3 regions of the Streptomyces sp. NPDC001204 genome follow, and region 2 is predicted to be linked to each of the others. Evidence: riboswitches for the same ligand, from Rfam matches in the RefSeq annotation. Region 2 holds a riboswitch; each other region holds the start of a gene.

Region 1 (2,252 bases), on a different contig from region 2:
CGGTGGTCCTGACGCTCGTGCTGAGGGCGGTCAAGGCGCCTGAGGGCGTGGACGAGACCCGGCCGGAGGACTACACGGCGGACGCCGGCGACCCGGGCGTCGAGGTGGAACTCCCGCCGGCCACGGCGGCGGCCCCGCACTGACGACCAGGAGGCGCATCCGACGGGCCGCCGGAGAAATCCGGCGGCCCGTCGCCGTGCCCGTGCGGCACACTCGGGCGCATGGACATCGTGATCCGGCCGGTGGAACCCGGCGAGTACGGCACCCTCGGTGAGATCACCGCGCAGGCCTACCTCCGGGACGGGCTCCTCGACTTCGGTGAGAGCGACGAGTATCTCGGCGAGCTGCGGGACGTGGCCAAGCGGGCGGCCGCCGCCGAGGTACTGGTGGCGGTGGCGGACGGGGAGGTGCTCGGCGGCGTGACCTTCGTCCCCGGCACGGGCCCCATGGCCGACCTCGCCGGTCCCGGGGAGACCGAGATACGGATGCTCGCGGTCGGGCACGCGGCGCGCGGCCGAGGCGTCGGCGAGGCCCTCGTACGGGCCTGTCTGGACCGGGCACGGGCCGTGGAGGGCTGTGTCCGCGTGGTGCTGTCCACCCAGAGCTCCATGCACACCGCCCACCGCATCTACGAGCGTCTGGGCTTCGTCCGCACGCCGGGCCGGGACTGGAACCCCCTCCCGCACCTGGACGACATCATGCTGCTGACCTACGAGTTGACATTCTGACACGTACCGGAAGCGACACGGCACAACATATGGGGGTGCCCGACTCACTCAGCACAAGATGTATGCTCGTGCTCGCTGTCGCCGCAGGGGAATCCGGTGCGAATCCGGAACTGTCCCGCAACGGTGTACTCGTGCGCGTATGCCCCCATGGGCCGCCACGAGCGTCAGTCCGAGGACCTGCCGACAGTGCGCCCGGCCGTCCGGTCCGGGTGCCCTGACGTCCGGGCTTCGTGGAATGGGCCGGTGGACGCGGCGCCGCGTGCGCTCGTGTGCTGCCCCCTGCCCTCGGCGAGGCCCCGTGCCGAGCGAGGGAGAGCTCCAACGTGACCATCGCGCCAGCAGACCCGGTTTCAGCCACAGCTCCGGAAACCGACGGTCCAGGTGCCGTACTGCTGCGGACCCTGACCGAGCTGACCGCCGACCTCCCCGACGCCGACCCCGGCCGGGTCGCCGCCGCCGCGCTGCGCGGCCGGTCGGCACGGGCCGACGAGGCCGAGTTGCGCGAGCTGGCCACGGAGGCGGCCGCCGGGCTCATCTCCGAGGACCCCGCCTACTCCCGGCTCGCGGCCAGGCTGCTGACCCTCGCCATCCGCGCCGAGGCCGCCTCCCAGGGCGTCGTGTCCTTCACCGACTCCGTCGCCGTCGGCCACCGCGAGGGCCTTCTCGCCGACCGGACCGCCGAGTTCGCACACCGGTACGCCGACCGCCTCGACGCGCTGATCGACCCGGGCGCCGACGACCGCTTCGGCTACTTCGGCCTGCGCACCCTGCACAGCCGGTACCTGCTGCGGCACCCGATCACCCGCAAGGTGATCGAGACGCCGCAGCACTTCCTGCTGCGGGTCGCGGCGGGTCTCGCGCAGGACGACACCGCACGGTCGGCCGACGAGGTCGAGGCGCTCTACGGGCTGATGAGCCGCCTCGACTACCTGCCCTCCTCCCCCACGCTCTTCAACTCCGGTACGCGTCACCCCCAGATGTCGTCCTGCTACCTGCTCGACTCCCCCAGGGACGAGCTGGACTCGATCTACGAGCGCTACCTCCAGGTCGCGCGGCTGTCCAAGCACGCCGGCGGCATCGGCATCGCCTACTCCCGCATCCGCTCCCGCGGTTCGCTGATCCGCGGCACCAACGGGCACTCCAACGGCATCGTGCCGTTCCTGAAGACCCTGGACGCCTCGGTGGCCGCCGTGAACCAGGGCGGCCGGCGCAAGGGTGCCGCCGCGGTCTACCTGGAGACCTGGCACTCGGACATCGAGGAGTTCCTGGAGCTGCGCGACAACACCGGTGAGGACGCCCGCCGTACGCACAACCTCAACCTCGCGCACTGGGTCCCGGACGAGTTCATGCGCCGGGTGAACGCCGACGGGCAGTGGTCGCTGTTCTCCCCCTCGGACGTGCCGGAGCTGACCGACCTGTGGGGCGAGGAGTTCGACGCCGCGTACCGCGCCGCGGAGGCGCGGGGCCTGGCCAGGAAGACCATGCCGGCCCGCGACCTGTACGGCCGTATGATGCGCACCCTCG
Region 2 (2,252 bases):
AAGAAGGAGGCGAAGACGCCGCCGCGGTCGATGTCGCCGACGACGAGCACGGGCAGCCGCGCGCCGCGCGCGATCCCCATGTTGACGATGTCGGTCCGGCGCAGGTTGATCTCCGCCGGGCTGCCCGCCCCCTCGCAGATCACCGCGTCGTACGTGCTGCGCAACTCGGCGAGGCAGTCCAGCACGGTGCCGAGGAGCTTCTGCTGCCGCCCGCCGTGGTAGCCGCGCGCGCTCAACTCGCCCACCGGCCTGCCCAGCAGCACGACCTGGCTGCTCTGCTCGCCGCCCGGCTTGAGCAGCACCGGGTTCATCAGCGCGGTCGGCTCGATGCGGCACGCCTGGGCCTGCATGGCCTGCGCCCGCCCGATCTCGGCACCCTCCCGGGTGACGAACGAGTTGAGGGACATGTTCTGCGCCTTGAAGGGGGCGACCTTCACGCCCTGGCGCACCAGCCACCGGCAGATCCCGGCGGTGACGACGCTCTTCCCGGCGTCGGAGGTGGTGCCGGCGACGAGCAGACCGCCACTCATGACGTCCGTCCTCTCTTCAGCAGCCGTACGCCCGCGCACACGCCGAGCGCGAGCCAGCCCACGCGGCGGGAGAGCCGCACCGCGCGCTCGATGTCACCCGGCCGGACGGCTCGTCCGTTGCCGTTGAGCTCCGGGCGGTGCTCCACGCGCCCGGCGTACGAGAGCGTGCCGCCCAGCCGCACCCCGAGCGCCCCCGCGAACGCGGCTTCCACCGGACCGGCGTTGGGGCTCGGGTGCCGGCCGGCGTCGGCGCGCCAGGCCCGTACGGCACCGCGCGGGTCGTCGCCCGCGACGGCCGCCAGGGCGGCGGTGAGCCGCGCCCCCGGCCATCCGGCGAGGTCGTCGAGCCGGGCCGAGGCCCAGCCGTAGCGGCGGTACCGGGGGGACTTGTGCCCGACCATGGCGTCCAGGGTGTTGACCGCGCGGAAGCCGAGGAGGCCCGGCACACCGGCGGCGGCGCCCCACACCAGCGCGCCCACCACCGCGTCGGAGGTGTTCTCGGCGACGGACTCGACGACGGCCCGGGCGATCCCGTCGGCGTCCAGCGCCTGCGGATCGCGCCCGCACAGATGCGGCAGCCGCGCCCGGGCGCCCTCGACGTCCCCGGCGTCCAGCGCGCGCCCGATCTCCCGTGCCTCACGGGCGAGGGAGGTGCCGCCGACGACGGCCCAGGTGGCGGCGGCGGTCAGCGCGACGGACGCGGTACGCGAGGAACGCGCGGCGGACGCGGCCAGCGCGGCCGATCCCAGGACACCGCCCACGCACACGGCGGTGTGCAGGGCGCCCCAGCCGCGGTGGTCCCGCCACAGCGCGCGTTCCACGGCACCCGCGGCCCGTCCGAACACGGCGACGGGGTGCCCGCGGCGTGGATCGCCGAGGAGCAGGTCACCGAGGAGGCCGGCGGCGGCGCCGTACGCGAAGTCGCGATCGGCACCCATCGGGTCAGCCGGTCGTGCGGTCGGTCGGACAGACGGTGGTGAACCTCGGTCGGCAGCCGCGCATGGCGATATGTGTCCTCACTCAGGGTGTCCACGCCCTGGTTCGACGAGACCGGCGGCGAGAGTTCCTGGCTCCCGGGGAAGTTCTTCCCCGGTCACAGTGGCGGGACCGCGCCGGATTCGCACCGGACTTCCTCTCCTGCCGCCGTACTTGGCTCCGGCAGTCCACCACGCACCGCGAACACCCGTCAACCTGGCGTTGACCTGCGCAGGGGTACTGAGATGAGGCCCACACCTCGGGCGCCGGGAACCAGAAGACCCGCCCTTCCCGGGCCCGTCGTGGGGACGGTCCGGGAAGGGCGGGTGAGGTGGGGGGCGGGACCCGGTTGTCCGGGTCCCGCGCCGGGCTGTGCCGTGGCTGGTGCCGTGCCGGACGCCGCGAGCCGGTGAACCTTTCCGGTCACAGCACCAGCTAGGCCACGATCAGGTAGATCCCGTAGGCCACGGCGGCGGCGCACGCGGCGAAGCAGGCGTAGGCGCCGGTGACCGCGAGGCCCCCGCCGCCGTGGCCCTCGGCGACGGCCCGCTCGCGGCGGGAGAGACCGGCGATGCCGAGGGTGAACAGGGCCACGAGGCCCACCGCGACGCCGAGGCTGACGCCGAAGACGGAGCCGAGGGCCACCCAGTCGATCTGCATGGTGTTTCTCTTCCTTCTGCCTGTGGCGCGGGCTCAGACGGCGGCGGCCGGCGGGGTCGCCACGGACGCGGGATCACCGGCGGGCGC
Region 3 (2,252 bases), on a different contig from region 2:
CTGGACCAGGACGCGCTCACCAGCCGGGAGATCTCCGACGCCGTCGGCGGTTCGGCGCACTCCGGCTCGTCGCTGTACACCCTGGACACCGAGGCTCTGGCCGCCCTGCGCCCCGACGTGGTGCTCACCCAGGACCTGTGCGACGTGTGCGCGGTGTCGTACGAGAAGGTCAGCCGGACCGTGCGGCTGCTCGACGCCGGCACCCGGGTCCTCAGCCTGGAGCCGCGCACGCTCGACGACGTACTGGACTGCCTGGTCACCGTCGGCGACCTGCTCGGCGTGCGTGAGCGCGCGCAGCGTCGCCGGGCCGAGCTGCGGGACCGCCTCGACCGGGTCCGCGGCGCGGTCGCCGGCCTCGGCCGGCCCCGGGTCGTGGCGATCGAGTGGCTCGACCCGCTGTGGCCCGCCGGGCACTGGGTGCCCGAGCAGATCACCACCGCCGGGGGCGAGCCCCTCCTCGCCGCGCCCGGCGAGCACACCGAGCCGGTGACCTGGGAGGCGGTACGCGCCGCACAGCCGGACGTGGTCCTCGTCCTGCCGTGCGGCTTCCCGCCTGAACGCACCCTGCGGGAGGCCGAGTTGCTCACCGGGCTGCCCGGGTGGACGGATCTGCCCGCCGTTCGGTCCGGCCGCGTCTGGGTACTGGACGGACCGTCCTACTTCAACCGGCCGGGGCCACGGGTGGTACGCGGGGCGGAGGTGCTCGCCCAGATCATGCACGGGGTACCGGCCGGCGAGTCGGTCACACCGGCCGAGGCACGTCCGTTCCCCGGCCGGTGAAGACGGTCGGCCTCCCCGCGCGTGCAGGCCTCCCCGCGTGTGCGGGCCTCCCCGCCCGTGCGGGCGTCACGAGGTCGTGGGACGCCGTGGCGGCGTGATGGCGTAGAGGCCGAGGATGTCCGGCAGGGGAGCCACTCCCGGGCCGCCGGCGCGTACCCAGGCGACGATGTCCTCGGTCGCGTCCTCGTCGTTGACGAGCCCGAGCCAGACCGGTCGCGCACCGGCGGTCCGGCCCGCGGCGGACGGCTGGACCACGATGACGTTCGCCTGCTCGCACACGTCGAGGCAGTCGGAGATGCGCACCGGCACCTCCGCACGCAGCCGCGCGGTCTGCGCCGCGTGATCGACCCCGATCACCTTGGGGCTGCCGCAGCAGCAGTCCCGGCACACGACGACCCGGCACGGCACCGAACCGCTCCCCGCCACGGCACTGTCCGGCGCCTCGTCCGTCGGCTTTTCGGGCACGCCGCACCACTCCCCTCCCGGGGAGATCCGCCCCGGTGTCGATCGAGGAGGCGACCGCGTGAGTCTCCTGGCTCCCGGGTCGTCACTCGTCCCGCCTTCCCACCCCGGGCGGGGGCAGTGGCCTTCCGGAACTCGCTCACCGGTCACAGTGGCGGGACCGCGCCGGATTCACACCGGCTTCCTCGGACCGCCGTCGCCATATGTCGCCGACCATCATCCCATTGCTATTCGCTCACGGGGGAACGGTCGCTTCGCTCATTGCTGGCACTGGGGGCACCAGACCGTGCGGCGTCCGCCGACGCGGTTCGAGCACAGGGGCCACCCGCAGCGAGGGCACGTCGGCTCGCGGTCGTCCCGGTGCCCGGTGAGCCAGGAACGGCGCGGCGGCACGCACCCGGCACGCACGGAGGTCTCAAGGACCCGGCCCATCCCCGCATGGATACGCCGAAGCGCGGTCTCGCCCAGGTCCCGCGCCGGGGTCCGCGGTGCCACCCGGGCCCGCCAGAGGATCTCGTCGCACAGGAGGTTCCCGAGACCCGCGATCACGGACTGGTCCATCAGCGCGCTCTTGACGGCGCGCCGTCGTCCCGACAGCAGCTCCCTCAATTCCGCTCCGCTCAGAGTGAGCGCGTCGGGCCCCAGACCGTCCGTGATCCGTGCGACCTGCGTGTCGTCGGCCAACTGCACGCCTTGGAGCTTGCGTTGATCGCGGTAGCGCAGGTGCCGGGAGTCGTCGAGCGTCAGCACGACGCGGTCGTGCGGTGCGAGGGGCTCGTCCGGGGCACAGCACCGCAGCGATCCCGTCATACCGAAGTGCCAGACCAGTACGCGACCGCCGTCATCCACCGGCACGAACAACCACTTTCCGTGCCGCCACGCCTCCCCCAGACGCCTGCCTTTCAACTCCCTCCGCAGCCGCTGCGCGCTGACACCTCGCAACACCCCCGTGTCCCGCACCTCGACGTCCGTGACACACCGCCGCCGGCCGCAGGTCATCAGCACCTCGC

What was found. Region 2 has a riboswitch for cobalamin ahead of ACWC91_RS24085 (cobalamin biosynthesis protein). Riboswitches for the same ligand answer to the same signal wherever they lie in the genome.
Region 1: linked by a shared signal. The riboswitch ahead of ACWC91_RS01005 (ribonucleoside-diphosphate reductase subunit alpha) and the one ahead of ACWC91_RS24085 (cobalamin biosynthesis protein) in region 2 are both predicted to bind cobalamin.
Region 3: linked by a shared signal. The riboswitch ahead of ACWC91_RS08045 ((2Fe-2S) ferredoxin domain-containing protein) and the one ahead of ACWC91_RS24085 (cobalamin biosynthesis protein) in region 2 are both predicted to bind cobalamin.

The regions. Positions count from the first base shown of each region.
Region 1 covers NZ_JBSFJL010000001.1:216,514-218,765, forward strand. Annotated here, with positions in the region: gene mctP (monocarboxylate uptake permease MctP) at 1-143, shown strand, start outside; gene ACWC91_RS01000 (GNAT family N-acetyltransferase) at 222-728, shown strand; cobalamin riboswitch at 791-927, shown strand; gene ACWC91_RS01005 (ribonucleoside-diphosphate reductase subunit alpha) at 1,052-2,252, shown strand, end outside.
Region 2 covers NZ_JBSFJL010000018.1:107,699-109,950, forward strand. Annotated here, with positions in the region: gene ACWC91_RS24080 (cobyric acid synthase) at 1-530, opposite strand, end outside; gene ACWC91_RS24085 (cobalamin biosynthesis protein) at 527-1,468, opposite strand; cobalamin riboswitch at 1,569-1,713, opposite strand; gene ACWC91_RS24090 (hypothetical protein) at 1,941-2,165, opposite strand; gene ACWC91_RS24095 (inorganic phosphate transporter) at 2,199-2,252, opposite strand, start outside.
Region 3 covers NZ_JBSFJL010000004.1:173,934-176,185, reverse strand. Annotated here, with positions in the region: gene ACWC91_RS08050 (cobalamin-binding protein) at 1-780, shown strand, start outside; gene ACWC91_RS08045 ((2Fe-2S) ferredoxin domain-containing protein) at 847-1,245, opposite strand; cobalamin riboswitch at 1,284-1,475, opposite strand; gene ACWC91_RS08040 (Fpg/Nei family DNA glycosylase) at 1,501-2,252, opposite strand, start outside.